Regions from separate parts of the Frankia sp. Mgl5 genome, predicted to be linked through region 2. Evidence: riboswitches for the same ligand, from Rfam matches in the RefSeq annotation. Region 2 holds a riboswitch; each other region holds the start of a gene.
What was found. Region 2 has a riboswitch for cyclic di-AMP ahead of MXD62_RS06205 (peptidoglycan-binding protein). Riboswitches for the same ligand answer to the same signal wherever they lie in the genome.
Positions count from the first base shown of each region.

Region 1: another riboswitch for cyclic di-AMP. It lies ahead of MXD62_RS05665 (transglycosylase family protein); the one in region 2 lies ahead of MXD62_RS06205 (peptidoglycan-binding protein).
Region 3: another riboswitch for cyclic di-AMP. It lies ahead of MXD62_RS34200 (C40 family peptidase); the one in region 2 lies ahead of MXD62_RS06205 (peptidoglycan-binding protein).
Region 4: another riboswitch for cyclic di-AMP. It lies ahead of MXD62_RS22930 (transglycosylase family protein); the one in region 2 lies ahead of MXD62_RS06205 (peptidoglycan-binding protein).

Region 1 covers NZ_JALKFY010000007.1:127,657-132,058, reverse strand. Annotated here, with positions in the region: gene MXD62_RS05670 (MFS transporter) at 1-1,250, opposite strand, end outside; gene MXD62_RS05665 (transglycosylase family protein) at 1,555-1,932, opposite strand; cyclic di-AMP (ydaO/yuaA leader) riboswitch at 1,945-2,121, opposite strand; gene MXD62_RS05660 (SDR family NAD(P)-dependent oxidoreductase) at 2,493-3,383, opposite strand; gene MXD62_RS05655 (cell wall metabolism sensor histidine kinase WalK) at 3,521-4,402, opposite strand, start outside.
Region 2 covers NZ_JALKFY010000008.1:92,257-96,658, reverse strand. Annotated here, with positions in the region: gene MXD62_RS06215 (LppP/LprE family lipoprotein) at 53-655, shown strand; gene mce (methylmalonyl-CoA epimerase) at 772-1,197, opposite strand; gene MXD62_RS06205 (peptidoglycan-binding protein) at 1,442-2,221, opposite strand; cyclic di-AMP (ydaO/yuaA leader) riboswitch at 2,497-2,710, opposite strand; gene MXD62_RS06200 (NAD-dependent epimerase/dehydratase family protein) at 3,274-4,200, opposite strand; partial or broken gene MXD62_RS40085 (AraC family transcriptional regulator) at 4,339-4,402, shown strand, end outside.
Region 3 covers NZ_JALKFY010000827.1:72,538-76,939, reverse strand. Annotated here, with positions in the region: gene MXD62_RS34205 (PHB depolymerase family esterase) at 54-722, shown strand; gene MXD62_RS34200 (C40 family peptidase) at 1,771-2,721, opposite strand; cyclic di-AMP (ydaO/yuaA leader) riboswitch at 2,883-3,089, opposite strand; gene MXD62_RS34195 (hypothetical protein) at 3,808-4,197, opposite strand.
Region 4 covers NZ_JALKFY010000675.1:48,980-53,381, forward strand. Annotated here, with positions in the region: gene MXD62_RS22930 (transglycosylase family protein) at 823-1,506, opposite strand; cyclic di-AMP (ydaO/yuaA leader) riboswitch at 1,513-1,760, opposite strand; gene fbaA (class II fructose-bisphosphate aldolase) at 3,307-4,341, opposite strand.

The sequences.
Region 1 (4,402 bases), on a different contig from region 2:
GCCGCGACGGAGCCGATCACGGCCACGCCCAGCGACTGGCCGACCTGACGGCTCGTCGAGGCGACCGCCGCCGCGACCCCGGCCTGCTCGAGCGGCATCCCGGAGACCGCCGTGTTGGTGATCGGCGCGTTCACCAGGCCGAAGCCCGTCCCGAAGAGGACGTAGGCGACCATCAGGGTGGTGACGGAGGTCTGTGGGGACAGGCCCGTCATCGCCGCGCTGCCGGCGGTCAGGGCGACACCCGCGGCGAGCAGCGACGGACGCGGGCCGAAGCGCCCCACCGCCCGGCCGGACAGGGGCGCGATCACCAGGGTGGCCAGCGCCATCGGCAGGGTCAGCAGGCCGGCGTGCAGCGCCGAGTAGCCACGGACGTCCTGCAGGTAGATCGTGTTGAGGAAGAGGAAGCCGGCGAGAGCGCCGAACGCGCACACCGCGATCGCCGTCGCGCCGGAGAAGGGCGCGCTGCGGAAGAAGCGGACGTCCAGCAGCGGCTCGGTGCGCCGCGACTCGTAGCCGACCAGCAGCGCCGCCGCGGCGACCGCCACCGCGAGCAGGACGAGCGTTTCGGCGGACGTCCAGCCGGCCGCGGGCGCCTCGATGATCGAGTAGGTGAGGGTCGCGAGGACGGCGATCACAAGGAGCTGTCCGACGGGGTCCAGGCGGCGTGGGCTCGGCGCGCGGGACTCGGGGACGAAGCGGTGCGTGAGCACCAGCGCGGCGAGCCCGATCGGGATGTTGATCCAGAAGACCGCCCGCCAGTTCACCGTCTCGACGAGGACGCCGCCGAGCACCGGGCCGAGTGCCATGCTGATCCCGATCACCGCGCCCCAGAGACCGATGGCGCGGGCCCGTTCCCGCGGGTCGGTGAACGTGTTGGTGATGATGGACATCGCAACCGGGTTCAGCATCGAACCGCCGACGGCCTGCACCATTCGGAAGGCCACCAGCCAGCCGAGCCCGGGCGCGAGGCTGCACAGCAGCGAGCCTGCGGTGAACAGGGCCAGTCCGGTCTGGAAGATCCGGCGGCGGCCGAGCCGGTCGCCGGTGGAACCACCGAGCATGAGCAGGCTGGCCAGGACGAGGGTGTAGCTGTCGATCGTCCATTGCAGGCCCGCGGGCGACGCACCCAGATCCCGGCGCAGTGCGGGCAGGGCCACGTTCACGATGGTGCCGTCCAGCCCCACGATCAGCAGACTCATGCAGCAGATCGCGAGAACGGCGAACCTGCGGCGACTGGTCGGCTCGGCCATCGACAACCCACCTCTCCGGCCGCCGCCAACTCGGCCGCAGGTGCGCGGGCGGACGACTGTTCAGCGTACGGCAGGTCTCTTTTCCTCGCGCTCGTTCTTCCTCGTGCTCGTGCGACGCGGCCGGTGGCACCGAAACACCGGTGGCCCGGGTGTCAGTGTCGACACCCGGGCCACCGATCGCGTTCCGCGGACCATCTGTCGCGCTCAGTCAAGGCTCAGCCAGGCTGGTCCGTCACCTGTCTGCTCCATTCGACGGGCCGCGTCAGATCCATTCGACGGGCCGCGTCAGAGCCTGGGGGCTGGGTCAGAGCTTGGGGCCCCAGCAGCTCTTCGAGGCGTACCACGGGCTGGTTCCCTGCTGCGCGTACAGGATGTGCGCGCGCTTCCACTGCTCGGCGGCGCTCGCGTTCTGCGGGAGACCCTGCCCACCGACGCCGTGCCAGGTGCCCGGCAGGAACTGGAACAGGCCGCCCGCGCCGATCGAGTTGACCGCGTGGGGGTTACCGCCGGACTCGCAGGGCACAACTGCGCTCAGGAAGCGGTGTGCGTCCGGCCGACCCGCGGCACTGGCGGGCTGTGACATCGCGATTCCGCCGCCGATCGTGGCGGCGAGGAGCGGTGCTACAAGCAGCGCACGGCCGCGGCGGATGGAACGACTGGTCTTACGAGCACGCGAAGCCATAACGGACAAAGTGATGCCCCTCCCCACGCCTGCGAAGTTAGCTGTCGGGTTCGGGCTGGGAATTACCCGGTCGCGCTACGCGACTTCACCCCGAGGACGTCTGTGATCGACGCCCGAAGGTTGGTTCCCCCGCTCCCGCCCTGAGGTTTGTTGTTCACCGGGCGGGGCAGGATTCGGCGTGTCGCCCGGTGCGCGCTTTCCTGAACGAAAGCACGGCGCAGACGTTACACACAACGGACCAACAATTGCCAAGGCTCTGTGGCGAGCGCCACATTTCCTATCGGAGCCTTGAAGATCCTCCGTGGGCGGCGTATCACGCGCGCAGGCGCGTTCCTCTTCAATGGACCGTCCCATCACCGTGACCGCCCCGCCACGATGGCCGAGAGCGATTGCACGGAGAGTGGGTGACGTGCTCGCCTCGGCGCAGGAATTCGACCCGCGAAGCGGGAAGAAGTTGCACGAGCATCAAGTTGAAAATGGTCCCGGCGTTCGTCCGGGCACCACCCAGACCTGTTGACAGGCCCCTGATGCGGACGAGTCGTAATTTCGTCCGTTCCGGGTCAGATTTCCGGAGTCGGCAGCGCGACCTCCGGAGCCGGCAGAGGCACGACCCCGTGGTGCGCGGTCAGGCCCCCGTCGGCGACCAGCGTCGTTCCGGTGATGTAGGACGACTCGGCGGAGGCCAGGAACCAGACGGCCGAGGCCAGCTCGCCCGGCTGCCCCCAGCGCCCCATCGGAATGCGGCGGCTCACCGCCGCGGTGGACGCCGGGTCGGTGCGGTGGCGCGCGGTCAGCGCCGTCTCGGTCAGGCCGGGGGCGACGGCGTTGATCCGGATGTTCTGGGCGGCGTGGTCGAGCGCCGCGGCCCGCACCATGTTGATCACAGCCGCCTTGGACGCGTTGTACGCCCAGTTCCCCGGTTCGCTCTGCAACCCGCCGCTGGAGGCGGTCACGACGATTGAGCCGCCACCGCCCGCCCGGAGCGCGGGGACCACCGAACGGATCCCGATCGCGACGCCCCGCACGTTGACGGCGAGGATCCGGTCCAGCCGGTCGATCGCGCCCGGGGCCTCCCACGGCAGCGTCGTGCCGATCCCGGCGTTGAGCACCGCGACGTCCAGCCGCCCGAAGCTCGCGAGCGCCAGCTCCGCCATGGCGGCCCCGGTCTCCTCGACCGAGACGTCCCCGACCATCGGGACGATCCGCGGCTCCGGCCCGCCCGCCGGCCAGGAATCCGCACCCGTCACGGCACCGGCATCCGCCACGATCCGGGGATCCGCCGGGGCCACGGCGGGCCGCGGGGCGCGCGACTGTGCTCGGGTCAGCGCCGCCAGGCCGACCTCGTCGACGTCCACGGCGACCACGCCGAACCCCCGCGCGGCGAACAGCTCCGCGCACGCCCGCCCGATCCCGGATGCCGCTCCCGTGATGACGACCGCCGAGGTGACCACATGTCCTCCACGAGCTCCGAGAGACCTCACCAGCACGGCAGGTCCCGTCCGCCGGACGGATCCCGCCCGCCGGACGGATCCCGGCCGGCCGCGCCGAGATCAGCCTGGCGGGTCGCGGTGAACGGAGCCGATCCAGCTCATGACGAAGAGGGATCGGGGCGGGGCAGGACGAGCCGGAACGTGGCGCCGCCGCCCGGTGTCGGCCGGTGCTCGGCCCGTCCGCCGTGCGCGGCGGCGACGGCCTCGACAATGGACAGGCCCAGCCCCGTCCCGCCGGCGTCGCGGGAGCGGCCGGAGTCGGCGCGGTAGAACCGCTCGAAGACGTGGTCGACGGCGTCCGCGGGGACTCCGGGCCCATGGTCGATCACCGAGATGACGACCTCCCGGTCGTCATCCGCCGCACCGGCCGCCGCACCGCCGTCGGCGTCGCCGTCCGCGTCGGCGTCAGCGTCCACGGCCGTGTCGGCGTCGCGGGCGGTGAGGGAGACCGTCGCCTCGGGCGGGGTGTGGACGAGCGCGTTGCGGACGAGGTTCCCGACGGCCTGGCGCAGGCGTCCCTCGTCCCCCGTCACCTCGAGGATCGGCGGGGCGTCGACCTCGATCGTCCGTCCCGGGCTGACGGCGCGGGCGTCGGCGGCGATGTCACGGAGCATGGCCGCCAGGTCGACGGGTTCACGCTCGAGGTCGGGCTGGTGGTCGAGGCGGGCGAGCAGCAGCAGGTCGTCGACCAGCTCGCTCATCCGGGCCGACTCCTCCTCGATGCGCCGCATGACCATCGCCAGGTCCTCGGGTCGGCTTGCCGCTCCCCTGCGGAACATCTCGGCGTAGCCGCGGATCGACGTCAGCGGGGTGCGCAGTTCGTGGCTGGCGTCCCCGACGAAGCGTCGCAGGCGCCGCTCGGAGGCCTCGCGGGCGCGGAAAGACGCCTCGATCTCGGTGAGCATCGTGTTGAAGGCCAGCCCGAGACGTCCCACCTCGGTGCGGCGGTCCGTGTCGGTGACCCGTCGCGTGAGATCGCC
Region 2 (4,402 bases):
TGCGCCTACGGTCGGCCGGTCGGCAGATACGAGGCCCAAGGGGGCGGTCGCCATGCGTCGAGTCGTGTTCATCTCCGTACTGGCCGCCGCGGTCATCTTGAGCGGGGCGGCGTCTGCGATGTCCGCCGCGCCGACCGCGGTGCAGTCACCCCCGGCCGCCACACCGGGCGCCGCGCGCAGCCCGGGTGCTGTGGCCGGTTCGGGTGCTGTGGCCAGCTCAGGTGCCGTGGCCAGCCCGTCAGGCCCGGGCGGCTCGGCCGTCGTGGCCGGTTCGTTGAGCCTGGCGGAGGCGTCGGGCCTTGTCCGCGGCCGTGGTTACACACCGATCACCACGGACGGCTACGAGCCCACCCACGATCTCAGCGTGATCGTCGGTCGGCTGTCCACCTCGGTGGACGGCCATCCGCAGCAGGCCTTCTTCTTCCACCGCGGCCGGTTCGTCGGGACGGACGCCGTCGCGAGCGCGAGCGTGCGGTGGGTGTGGTCGACCAGCGAGGTGGTGGCGCTGCAGTACGACCTGTACCGCCCGGCGGACCCGATGTGCTGCCCGAGCGCGGGCGCGGCGAGCGTGCGGTTCCGCTGGAACGGCACGTCGGTCGTGCCGCTCGACCCGATCCCGACCAGCAAGTGGACCGCCGCCGAGAGCCGCCGCTGACCAGCGACGCAGTGCCGGTGAGACCGCCGGCCGGTGGGACCGCCGGCCGGTGGGACCGCCGCCGCGGCCGGGCCCGGGTCAGCCCCGGGGCCCGGCCGCGGTGGTCCCGCCGGAGGTCAGTGGCCCTCGGCCGCCTCGACCAGCTCGGTGAGCACCCCACCGAGGCCCTTCGGGTGCATGAACGCGATCCGGCTTCCGGATGTCCCGTGCACCGGCGTCTTGTTGACCAGGTCGAACCCGGTGACGGTGAGCGCCGCCAGCGCCGCGTCGATGTCCGCCACGCCGTAGGCGATGTGGTGGATGCCGGGGCCCTTCTTCGCCAGGAACTTCCCGACCGGGGTGTCCGGGCGCACCGGCTCGAGTAGCTGGACGTAGGAGCCGCCCGTGTCGCCGTGGTGCACCAGCAGCATCGCCTCGCGCACGCCCTGCGCCTCGTTCGTCTCCTGATGCGCGACCTTCAGGCCGAACGCCGCCTCGTAACGAGGGATGGCCTCCTCCAGCGAGGCCACGGCGATCCCGACATGGTCGATCCTGGTCAGCACAAAAATCGCTCCTGCCTCGTGGACGGGCGGCCCTGGTCGCGTCCTGCCTGGCGGGCCCAAACTCCGAGCCTGCCCGGATCCGGCCCGGCGGTCCACTGAAGCGGCAGGTCGGCCGTGTCGGGCGCGCCACCCTCGCCCGGCCACGGGCTTGGCCGCGCCGCCCGGTCGCCGCCCGGTCGCCGCCCGGCACCGGCGTGCCCGGGCCGCGACGTGGACGGCTCGACGGCCGCGCGCCGCCCCTGGATCAGGCGAACAGCTTGTCGTGGGTGAGCGGGCCCACGACGCCGTCCGGGACGAGGCCGTTCTTCTTCTGGAAGTCGACGACCATGTGGTTGGTCTGCGGACCGAACCGGCCGTCGATGGTGATCGGGTAGCCGATGTCGGTGAGCCGCTTCTGCACCAGCGCCACGTCCCAGCGGACGCCTTCGACCCCGAGCCGCATGTAGCCCGAGCTGGCGGGCGCCGGTGCCGTCGCGGCCGTCGCGGCCGTCGCGGCCGGTGTGGCGGCCGAGACCGTCCGGGTGCCGGCGCCGCCGCCCACCGCGGCCGCCGCCGCGGCGCCGCGGGACAGGTACTTCACGTGCATGCCGTTCTTGTAGGCGCTCCAGGCACCGATGCCCTGGCTGGCGCACACCTGCCGCGCGGCCCAGGCGTTGACGTTCGGGTCGTAGAGGTTGCGGCTACCGACCCAGCTCGAGTGCGCGCGCATGTTGATCTGCCAGAGGCCGCGGGAGTCCTCACCGACCGTCGCGTGGGCCGTTGTGTTGCCGCCCGACTCGGCCAGCGCCACCGCGACCCAGGTGCTCAGTGGAATCCCGCGGCAGGACGGCAGGCCCGCGTTCTGTGCCGCCTGCGCGATGGTGACGTCGGAGACGGTGGCCGCGCTCGCCGGGCCCGCGGTGAACATCAGTCCCGCCGACGCGCCGATGACGCTCGCCGCGGTGACCACGGCGGCACGGCCTCGCCCGGGTCCCCGTCCGGAGGTGTTCGGACGGCTGGACCTGCGGTGCTTTCCATGCGACATCTAAGAATCTCGTTTCTGCTATGAAGAACAGAGCTTCTGAATGTCCGGATGGGAAATTGATCCGTACACGGATCAAAAAGTTACGGCAACGATTCGCCCGGCGAGGGAAGCATGGCTCAGTGCGCCGGCGTTCTGTCGGCGTAAAAGTATTCCGGACCTGGTGGGTCTAGATTTCCTGCGTCAACCCCGGGATGCGGGCACTGTGCGGCCGCGGCGGCTGCCCGAGGGACGGGTGAAAGGCCCGCCTGGGTGATCCAGACATGCGTGCGTACACGACGATCCTTCCCGTACGCCTGCGAGGTTAGCTGTCGGGTTCGGGCCGGGAAGCCCGGTCGGCCTTTACCGCATCTGCGGCGAGGACGACTTCACCCCGAGGACGGCCGCCCGTGCGCGGGTGGCCGTCCGGAGGAACGTGGTTCCCCCGCTTCTGCCCTGCTGATCGCTAGGAGGGGACGACGGGCCTAGGGCAGAACTCGGCGTACGGCCCGTCGCTTGCTGCGAGCCAGGACACCGTAACGAACTACTAAGGGTAGTCGCAAGTACCAATTTTATTGGTCGGACGGCGCATCCTGGTCACGGTATGCACACAGGATCGAGATCGAGACACTCCGAGTAGTAACCGGCGACGCTCCGGCCCGGATTGGGTCACCCAGCGCATGTCGCGGAAGGCGTCCGTTCGCCGGAGCTCATGTCGGCGTCTGGCGGCTGGCAGCTAGCTGTAGAGCGTGATCACCTGATCGGGGCGACCGTCGACTGATCCGAGCCCCTCAGCCCCCAGTCCCACCTCCCAGACGATGTGTGGCGGGTGAGTGAGTCCATGGACTCACTCACCCGCCACGTTGAACCGGAGTTGAGGTTTGGGTTGCGGCTGAGGGGCGCGGGACGCCTCGGAGCGCGGGCTTGGGGGGATAGCCGAGGGCTAGTGCTGCAACGGCACTTGTGATGCCCGTGGTAGATGATCTTGGTTGTGGTGGTGGAGTCGTGGGCGGCCGAGCTGGATGATCTCTGCGGGCGGATCGGAGGCCGGTTCGGTCGGGCGCGGCCGTGGCTCGCTAGGCGGATCTTGTCATGGCCTGGGCGGTTTCGATCAGGACGTCGTCGAGGGGGGTCGGCTTGAGATCGAAGGTCCGTGCGGTCAGCGTGGCATCCAGGACGGCGGGCCGCTGGTAGAGGTACTGCATCTCCGGAACCTCCGCCATGATCGGATCGGAGCTGGCCAGGTTGTGCAGGTCGAGCGGTGACATGTTGACCAGGTGGGGGACGGGCGAACCGGTCAGATCCGCGAACCGCACCGCTATCTCGCGCACCGAGCCGTCGGAGACCGGGGGCACGTGCCAGGCCCGCCCCCACGCCTGGTCGTCTCTGCTGACGGCGACGAGGATGCGGGCCACGTCGCCCGGGTACCCCCAGCTGTGCGCCGCGTCCAGGTCCGCGGGGACGTGGACTGCTTCGCCGGCCAGCACGGAGGGCGCGACCATCAGGTTGAACATCGACACCGCTCCGGGGCCGATGAAGTCGCCGGGTCGCACCTCGGCGAAACGGATCCGCCCCTGTTCGTGGGCGGTGATGGCGTCCTGCCACATCTGTGCCCGGACCCGGCCTTTGATGGTGGTCGGCGACAGGGGGAGGTCCTCGGTCATCGCCCCGGAGACGGGGCCGTACCCGTACACGTTGCTGAGATTGAGGTAGCGCGCGCCGCTGCGTTCGGCTGCGGTCAGCAGCGCGGCGGCCAGCGCCGGAGTCTCGGTCGGCAGCCTGTCGTAGGCCGGCGATGCGCAGTTGAAGAGCGTGGCGGCGCCCTGGGCCAGGCTGGTCAGAAGGGCGGCGTCGCTGGCGTCCGCGGTGATCCGTTCGACGAGCGGGTGCTCCGGCCCGCCGCCGCGCCGGCTGAGTATGCGCACCCGGTCACCGGACTCGGCGAGCAGCTGTGCGGTGGCTGTTCCGGAGTGGCTGGTTCCGACGACAACGTGCAGTGACATCGAGATCCAATCATGCGGCGCGGGCTGCCCGCGGTCGGTGATGATCTCGACCGTACGTCCTCTGTTGAAGACGGTGAATGACTCACTGTCTGATATTCATGTCCCATCGTCTTCATTCGTTCCAGGTATGGTGCTGACATGGATCTGCTCAGCGACCTGCTCGGTGCCATACGCACCGGGCAGCCGTACGCGGGGCGGACAA
Region 3 (4,402 bases), on a different contig from region 2:
GCCCGGGTCCGCGTTGACGCGCTGGGCTGAATCCGGCGATTTCCGGGGGCCGGGTGTGGTTCGGTTGGATCGTGGCGTCGAATCCCCTTGCCGGCTGGTGGGGCAAGAACAAGAGAAACGTGATCATCGCCGGGGTGGCACTTGTGGCCATCTGGTGGCTCGTCGCGGCCAATGGCCGTCCCAAGGTCGAACGGGTCACAATCCCGGACGGCTATCCGTCAGCCGACCGGGAACTGCTCGTTCAGGCACCCTCCAAACCGAATGACCCGTTGCCCCTGGTAATCATCCTGCACGATGACAATACGGATGCGAGTTCACTGGAACATGACAGTGACGCGTCGTCGCTGGCGAACCGCCGTGACTTCGCGCTCGCCTTCCCGGAGGCGGTCGCCGGTACCTGGCGACTCGACGACCCGAATGGAGCGGACCAGCAGTACCTGCGCGACGTCGTCCGCTACATGGACGAGGAACGCACCGACATCGACCTGAACCGGATATACGTCTGGGGTATCGGGGAGGGTGCGCGGCTCGCCCTGCTCGCCGCCTGCTCGCCCGGCCCCCCCGTCTACGCGGCGGTGGGCGTCGTGGGACAGTTCGAAGCGGAGCCCGGCCCCACCTGCGACAACGTCACCCAGCACGGGCGGGTTGCCGAGACGGACTGGGACAAAAAGGTCAGCAGCACGTTGTGGGACTTCTCCCGCGACCTTCGCCGGAAGGTCTGACCCAGCTCGGTTCAGTGCACTGACCAGACAGTTCGCGCTAGTAGCAAAGAACTAGTCATTTAACGGATTGGCCGGCCGCCGGCCCCGCCGGGGACGGCTTGCTGGCTATTTCGGGGCTTGCGCCTGCCGCGGTGCTGTGTGTGGGTTGCGGCCCTGTGTGCCCGCGTCGCCGGGTCTCTGGTGGGTCCGCGGCCCTGTGCGTGCCGCGGCCGTGCGGGCCGAGGGCCCGGCGCGGAGGTGCGCGTTCGCCGCGCGGAGGGGTCCTTCGAGTTTTCCCGGAGCCCCGGCCGCCGCACCCCTCGCGGGGTGGAGCGGCCGGGGCCCGAGCGGTCCGTCGACGTCGCCGGGAGGGGGGGTAACGGCCCCGACGGACCAGTGGGCGGCCGGAAGGTTTGAGGGGGTCCGCTGGCCGCCGGCCCGATGGGGGGGGGATCGGACAGACGGCCAGCGGAGTCCGGGGCCTTCCGGCCGGACGGACGTCAGATGGGGGGGATCTGACGTCCGTCCCACCGGAAGGATCTCGGATCGGTGGGGAGCGGTTGGCTTTCGGGTGAGCTGGTGCCGGGGAGCTGGCTGGTCCGGATGGGGGTGTTGCTGCCCAGTGGTGGCAGTCTGGCCGGCTAAAGCTACATCTACGCTACTTATGCCGAAGTAGAATGATGTCGCAACGGCCTACCGTTCATGGCCGTATCGGTCAGCTCGTCGATGGCGCCACGTGGCGGAAACATCACGGAAGGTGGCGAAATCTGCCCGCAGCAGAGCTACTCCGGACATTCCGCAGCACAGATGTTCTGAGCAGACGCGACACCGGCGGTCCGGTACAGGGGACCTGGTGAACTCCGGAAGACCCGCCGGGCCGAGGTTGATCCCGACAACCCCGACCCGGCGGCGGAGCCGCGCGCGACCGGAGGGGGAGATCGCGCTGCGGCTCGTTCCGGGGGACGGGGCGTCTGCGTTCGGGCAGCCCCGTCCGAGCGGTGCGTGGGCTTGTGGAACGATCGACGTCGAGAACAGCCAGTCTCCTGGCTGGGTCGTGGGCCTGCCGTTCTCAGGTGACGCGGCCGACCAAGTACGAGGTCGTGTAGATCGTCTGAAGCTTGACGACATCACCAGTGCGGGGCGCGACCCACATCTTGCCGTCGCCGGCGTAGATGCCCATGTGGTAGATGTTGCCGGGGCTCCCGAAGAAGATCAGGTCGCCGGGCGCCTTGTTGTACTGGGAGATATGGGTGGTGGCCGCGTACTGCTGGTCGGTGGTACGCGGCAGGCTCTTGCCGAGCTGTCGGTACACGTACTGCACGAGCCCGGAGCAGTCGAAGGAGTTGGGGCCCTCGGCGCCGTAGACGTACGGCTTGCCGGCCTGCAGCGAGGCCAGGTAGACGGCCTTCTCGCCGAGGGTGTTGGTCGGCAGGTTGACGCTGACCACCGGGGTGTTGACGTTCACGCCCGTGCGGTCCGCGCTGCGGGAGGCCTGCGCGGGCGGCGGAGCCGGGCGGACGTGCAGTGTGGCGTCGTTCTCCGAGTGCGCCGACTGGAGGGCGTCAGTGCCGTCGAAGATCGCCGTGACGTTCGTGGTGGTGAGCACCTTCGCGGTGTACGACGCGAAGCCGCGGTCGTCCGTCGTCAGGTGCAGGAAGGTCGCCCACCCGGTCGGCAGCTTGACCTGGACCTTGATGAGCTGGTCCGGGATCGGGGCCTGGGTCTCCTCGTTGTAGAGCGAGAAGCCGATGTTGACGGGCTCGTCCGCGTTGACCGTGACCTCGGGGTTCGTCACGCGCAGGCCGACGTCGATCTTCGACGAGAGAGTCGGCGCGGAGATGTCCGTGGTGGCGTCGAGAACGGTGCCCGAACCGCCGCCGGTAGCGGTGGCGGCCTGGATGGCTCCGTCGACCGCCAGCCGGGACCCGATCTGGGTCGCGAGCGTCATCGGGGCGGTGTTCGTGCCGTCGTCCAGCGCGACGTCCGAGTTGACATCCTGGGCGCACCCGGCGAGCGCCACCCCGGAGACCGCGACGGTTCCGGTGGTGATGGCCGCGACGGTACGGGCCCTGGCTCTGGCTCGGCTGGACGCCGTGGGGGCGGACGGCGCACGGTGGCGACCGCGCCCTTCCTGCCGGCGTCTCTCAGCATCAAGCTGCACACTTTGCGCAGACAACGTTGCGTTCCTTCCCGTACGCCTGCGAGGTGAGCTGTCGGGTTCGGGCTGGGCTGCCCGGTCCATAGCGCGACCTTCACGCGATGGACTTCACCCCTAGGCCAGCGCCGTGTCGTGGCGCCAGCCGGTGGAGGTGGGTCCCCCGCTCCTGCCCGTGGTGACGACTCGGAGGGGACACCAGGACCGCGGGCAGGATTCGGCGTTCGGTCCGGTGTTGTCGTGACGTCGGAAGCGAGACTAGTCCACACGGATGGTGCGGGTAAACACTAGTCCTCCTCAACTACGTCGAGTGTGCAAAGAAGTGCCCCTTGCGGCGCCGCATCTGCCCAGGTCAGGAGGGGTGCTGAGCCTTCGGTCACGTTTTTGGACGCCCACACGAGGATCACGTCCCAACACGTTAGGTGACCAGAACTTCCTGGCTTGCGCGGGGGTTTCCCGTACCGGCCGACCGGGCTGGGACTACCCGCGGAGCCCCTCGCGGCCCCGGTTCGCTCCGTCCCCGGCCTGTCTCTTCCCGCCTCGATCCGGCGGCCGCGGACGACCGCGCGGCCCGATCCCCAGGACCCCTTCGCGGTGCTCCTGGGACGTGAACGGATCGACGCGCCGCCCGCGGGCAGGCGCCCCCCGGAAGCTCCGCCGGGCCTCGCTGCCGCCGCGCACCGACCTGGCACCGGGCCCCGAGTTCCGCGGGCCTGGCCGGCCAGGCCCGCGGAAGTTCGCCAACTACCGGATCGGGCCAGTCGTCGTGAGCGTCCCGCTCGCCCTTTGGGGGCCGAACCCGGCCTGATCGCGCCCCGAAAGGGCGAGGCGGACACCAAACGGCGAGGTGGACGCCCATGGGCGGACACGCGAACCACCCGCCACCAGGCCGGGCCAGAGGCCAGGGGCTGAGAGGAGGAGGAGCGTTCGACGCCCGGCGGGGACCGCCGCTCAGCGAGCCCGGCCGTTGCGCCGGGTCAGGAAGCCGGAGCTGTTGAGGACCTGGAGCTCGATCTCGAGCTGCTTCACCTCGGGCGGCAGCGAGCGGTGGCTGCCGTGCAGGGCCTCGACGGCCGCGCGGGCGTGCTCGGCCAGGTCGTCCAGGGCCTGCTGGCGCTGGCGCATCCGCGCCCGCTCCTCCTGGATGGTCCGGACCGTGTCCTCCTGCCACTGCCGTGTCCGGATGAGGTGCTCACCGGCGTCCGCGGCCTGGCGCTCGGCATCCTCGAGCCGGCTCAGCAGGGCGTCCAGGGCCTCGAGCCGGCTCGCCAGCTCGGCCATCAGGTCCTCGCGGTCGGGCAGTACTGAGATCTCGTGGTGCCGCGGGCGTGGGTGCGTCATGCCCGGCTCCGGCGGCTGGCAGCGGCACCGGGCCGGCCCGTGGGCGTCGCGGCGCGGTCCGGCAAGGCGTGGGATGTGCGCCACCACGCCACTCGCGACCGTCGCCGAAGTTCCGACACGGTTGGTTACGTTAGTCGACGCATCGGGTTTCCGGCATGCGGTCGGCTGGATCCGGCCGTCGGCCAACAGACGGCGACGGAGACGG
Region 4 (4,402 bases), on a different contig from region 2:
CCCGGGGGCACGGGGCGGGGCGGAGGGAGGACCTGCACGGGCGACGGGATCGGGCTGGCCGTCCGCGGTGGGCGTGTCCCGGCCTGTGCGGGACACGCCCACCTGCCGGGATCACCGGCGTGGACGGCTCCTCCTGCGGCCTGGGCCGGAGGAGATCATGCGGCGGGCTCGACCTAGCCGAGTCGGCGGCGGGTCGCGCGCCGCGGCGACTTGGCTGCCGGAGGGTTCGTCCGATCATCGGGTGGATCACGGATGAGAACACGGCCCCCGGCATCGGGACTTCGACGCAGGCTTGCCGCCTGAGTCCGTACCGCCTCCCGTGCCGCGCGGATCGTTGGGGCGATCCGCGCACCGCCCCCGCCCGCACGGCGGGGTCTGCCCCGTGCGGGCGGGTCGTACGGTCCTGGCGCCGGCGGGTCTTCGCTGCCGACGAACCGGGGCGACGCAGAGTGCCGAGCTCGTGCTGGTGGGGGAATCGCGGTTGCGACAGCACGTGGTCAGCCGCGGGCGGGATGTCCGGGGACACACCGGCTGGGCGGAGTTGGAACACGGATGATTCGCCGGCGTCCGGTTCGAGGGCCTGAGTCCTTGGAGGGATGGCTCACCGCGACGGGCGCGGGTGGGAGGCCTCATCCGGGGGAAGGACGCCTTGCGAAGGGGGCTCGACCGGTGCGTGGGGGCCACCGCGACCGGGCGGCGGCGTGGGGGCGGCCGTCAGGAGGGTGCGGTGGGTCGGTTCAGGCCAGCGGGGGAGCGGTCGCCGCGTGCGGCGGTGGCCGTCAGACGGTCCGGCTGGTGACCGAGTGCGCCGGTCGGCAGGCGTCAGCCGAAGGTGGCCGCCCAGGTCTGCGGACCCAGGACGCCGTCCACCACGAGGCCGCGTGCGGCCTGGAAGTCACGCGCCGCGGCCGCGGACCGTGGTCCGTAGCTGCCGTCGACCGTGAGGGGGTAGCCGAGGGAGGTCATCTTGGCCTGCCAGGAGCGGACTTCGTCGCTGACCTGGTTGACCATCGACGCGGTGTATGTCCGCGTCAGGTTTGGGACGCCCGCGGCTGCGGGCTGGGCGACCAGCGAGGTGCGCTCGGCCGCTCTGGACGCCTGGACCCCGGCGCCTGATGACGACGCGCCGGGCAGGAGCTGCTCGGAGCCCATTCCGCTCCCGCAGACCGGCCACTGGCCGAACCCGGAACGGAGTGCGAGTTGCAGTGCCGCTGCGTCCTGCACGGCGGGCGGAGCCGTGTGTGGCAGCCCCGAGTAGCCGAGGCTGCGCCAGGTGCCTGGCGAGAACTGGTAAGCGCCATAGTAGCCGTTACCGGTGTTCGTCGTGTAGTTACCGCCGGACTCGCATTGCCGCAGACCTTCCCAGGTCGTGGCGGCGTTGGCCGGCTGGCTCAGGGCGAGTGTTCCGCCGACCGCCGCGGCGATGACGGGGACGGAGACGAGAGTGCGGGCCCGGCTGCGGGTACTGCTGCGGCGTTGTCGGCCACTGGTACGTGCGTCGGACATGCGTGAGTTTTCCTTCCCCACGCCTGCGAGGTGAGCTGTCGGGTTCGGGCAGGGAAAAAGCCCGGCCGCCAAGTCAGGAACTCCGGAAATCCTGTGCCTTCGGCAACGGAGGACAAGATTCCTCCTCGTGTCGTCGGCGTTAGCGGCTTCACCCCAAGGTCCCCAGAATCGGCGACCGGGTATTGGTTCCCCCGCTCCTGCCATCGGGTTTCTGTTTCCAACGGATGGGGGCAGGGATTCGGCGTGCCACCCGTCGGGTGCCCGGCCTGTCTCCGGGCACGGCGAAGACCATAACCACGCCGTCAGGTCGAATGACAAGCACTGAATGCCTCAGGTGAAAAAGAGCACACCGCCCGGTGGCTGCTTGAGGTTTGATCGTGGTGCTGGTATCGCGCGCGCATGCGCGCTCATTAACTTGGCGACCGCGTCGTGGAGGGTGGTTCGTACCGACAGATCACACTGGTGAAAGATCGTTACCATTGGGCGTGCTGTCGGCAATCGAGCCGAATATGAGAGAAGGCTACCCGCGGCCGGCCAGGCCGTCATCAAGCGGCTAGAAAATTCATATCTTCGTGCTGATGTATGCCCGCATGCCGTGATGTGTGAGAAACGTAACTGTAACTATGAGTTAACTTGTTGGGGTACTTCTGTGACTGCTTGCGGGGTGGTGGCCCCCCTCGGGGTCGGGTCGGTACGTCCCGTTCGCCCCTCGGATCGATCTTGGTTGAGATGGGTCCGTGTGTGTCTCTCGCCCGTGATCGGGCGATCGCGTGGGCTGTCTGGTGCCTCTGTGCGTGCCCCGAAGTAGCCCCGTTCGGGCGGGAATCCGAGCTGTCCCGCGGCCCCGCGGGCGGGGTGGCGCGCGGTTCGGCCACGGGTGTGCGTCTCGGGACGGGCCGGGAGAGGTATCGCCGGGGCGCACGAACGGGTGCGCTCGGGACGCCACGGGGGGCGCTCGGGTCGCCGCGGCAGCAGCGTTCGGCGCGCGGCGGCATGTGTCGGCATGTGTCGGGTAGGACGCATCGGGGCCGCTGAGACACATAGGAGCCCACGCGAACACTGCGTCCGGTGCGAACTCCGATGGGTCGTGCGCGTGGTCTCAGCAGGCTTTACCCGATCCGCAACCCGTGAGGGGCCTGTGGTGGGCTGTGGGCTTCGGAGTGCCCTGGGTTGGTATGGGCGCCGATGTCGCGCCGACCACCCGCACGATCTTCATGAGGCCTCGCCGGGCGGGCGACGCCTCACATCCACTTCGATGGGTGCGCTTCCGCATGGATGTGAGCGGGTGCACACTCTGTTCCGAGTTGGCGCCGTGTGCTCCGCTGGGCACCGCGCGTCCACGATAGCTTTGTGTGCCTATTTGGGCACTATGCGTCCCAGGTTTCATTGGGTGTCCGGATGGCACTGAGCGTCCCGGGCGGCATCGGGCGGCATCGGGCCTCCCGGGCGGCACCGGGCGAGGCGCCCCGTCCCGGGTAACGGTGCGTGTCCCGACGGGTGCCTCATTGTTTCCGGGAATGTGGTCCCCCGGGCGCGCGGCGCTCAGGGGGTTCCGGTGCCGCCGTCCGCGGCCGCGGCCGGCGGCCGCCCGAAGAGCAATGAGGAGACACGGCGTCGGGACATAAGGAGAGCGGAGCCATGGAGCGGAGCCATGGGGAGAACAGTGCCGCGCGCGGCCGAGGGCCACAGCCCGGGACACATGGACTCCGCCGGGCATAGGAGTACTCCCGGGGACAGACGTCCCCGGGAGGGAGAGGAGCGGATCAGGTGACCGTCGGGCCGTGAACCGGACGGGGCCGGTCAGACCCCGATCGACCGGCCGGCGGAACGCAGGTCGTCACAGGCCTGGGCGACCCGGGCGGCCATGGCGGTTTCGGCGGCCTTGCCGTAGGTGCGCGGGTCGTAGGCCTTCTTGACCCCGACCTCACCGTCCACCTTGAGGACACCGTCGTAGTTGCGGAGCATGTGGTCGACGATCGGCCGGGTGAACGCGTACTGGGTGTCGGTGTCCACGTTCATCTTGATGACGCCGTAGTCGAGCGTTTCGCGGATCTCGGAGAGGTCCGAACCACTGCCGCCGTGGAAGACCAGGTTGAACGGCTTCGCGTCGGCGGCCAGGCCGAGCTTCTCGGCCACGTACTGCTGACCCTCGCGCAGGATCGAGGGTCGGAGCTTGACGTTCCCCGGCTTGTAGACGCCGTGCACGTTGCCGAACGTCGCGGCCAGCATGTAGCTGCCCTTTTCTCCGGTGCCGAGAACCTCGGCGGTGCGGAACATGTCGCCGGGGGTGGTGTAGAGCTTCTCGTCGATGGCGCCTACGACGCCGTCCTCCTCACCACCGACGACACCGATTTCGACTTCCAGCACGATGCGCGCCGCGCGACAGTCGGCGAGCAACTCGTCGGCAATCTTGAGGTTCTCCTCGAGCTCGACCGCCGAACCGTCCCACATGTGGGACTGGAAAAGCGGGTCGCGGCCCTGCGCCACACGCTCCTTCGAGATGGCGATCAGCGGGCGGATGTAGGTGTCCAGCTTGTCGGCGGGGCAGTGGTCCGTGTGCAGCGCGATGTTCACCGGGTATGCCTTGGCGACGTGGTGCGCGTATTCGGCGAGCGCTTCCGCGCCCAGCACCATGTTCTTGATGGTCGTTCCCGAGAGGAACTCGGCGCCGCCGGTCGACACCTGGACGATTCCGTCGCTGCCGGCTTCCGCGAAACCCCGGAGCGCGGCATTGAGGGTCTGCGACGAGGTCACGTTGATGGCGGGGTAGGCGTAGGCGTTCGACTTCGCCCGGCTGAGCATCTCGGCGTAGACGTCTGGGCTGGCGATGGGCATCGGTGGAACTCCTCGAAAGGTGTAGGGACGCCGCGGCCGGCTGGCGGCACACACCGCCCGC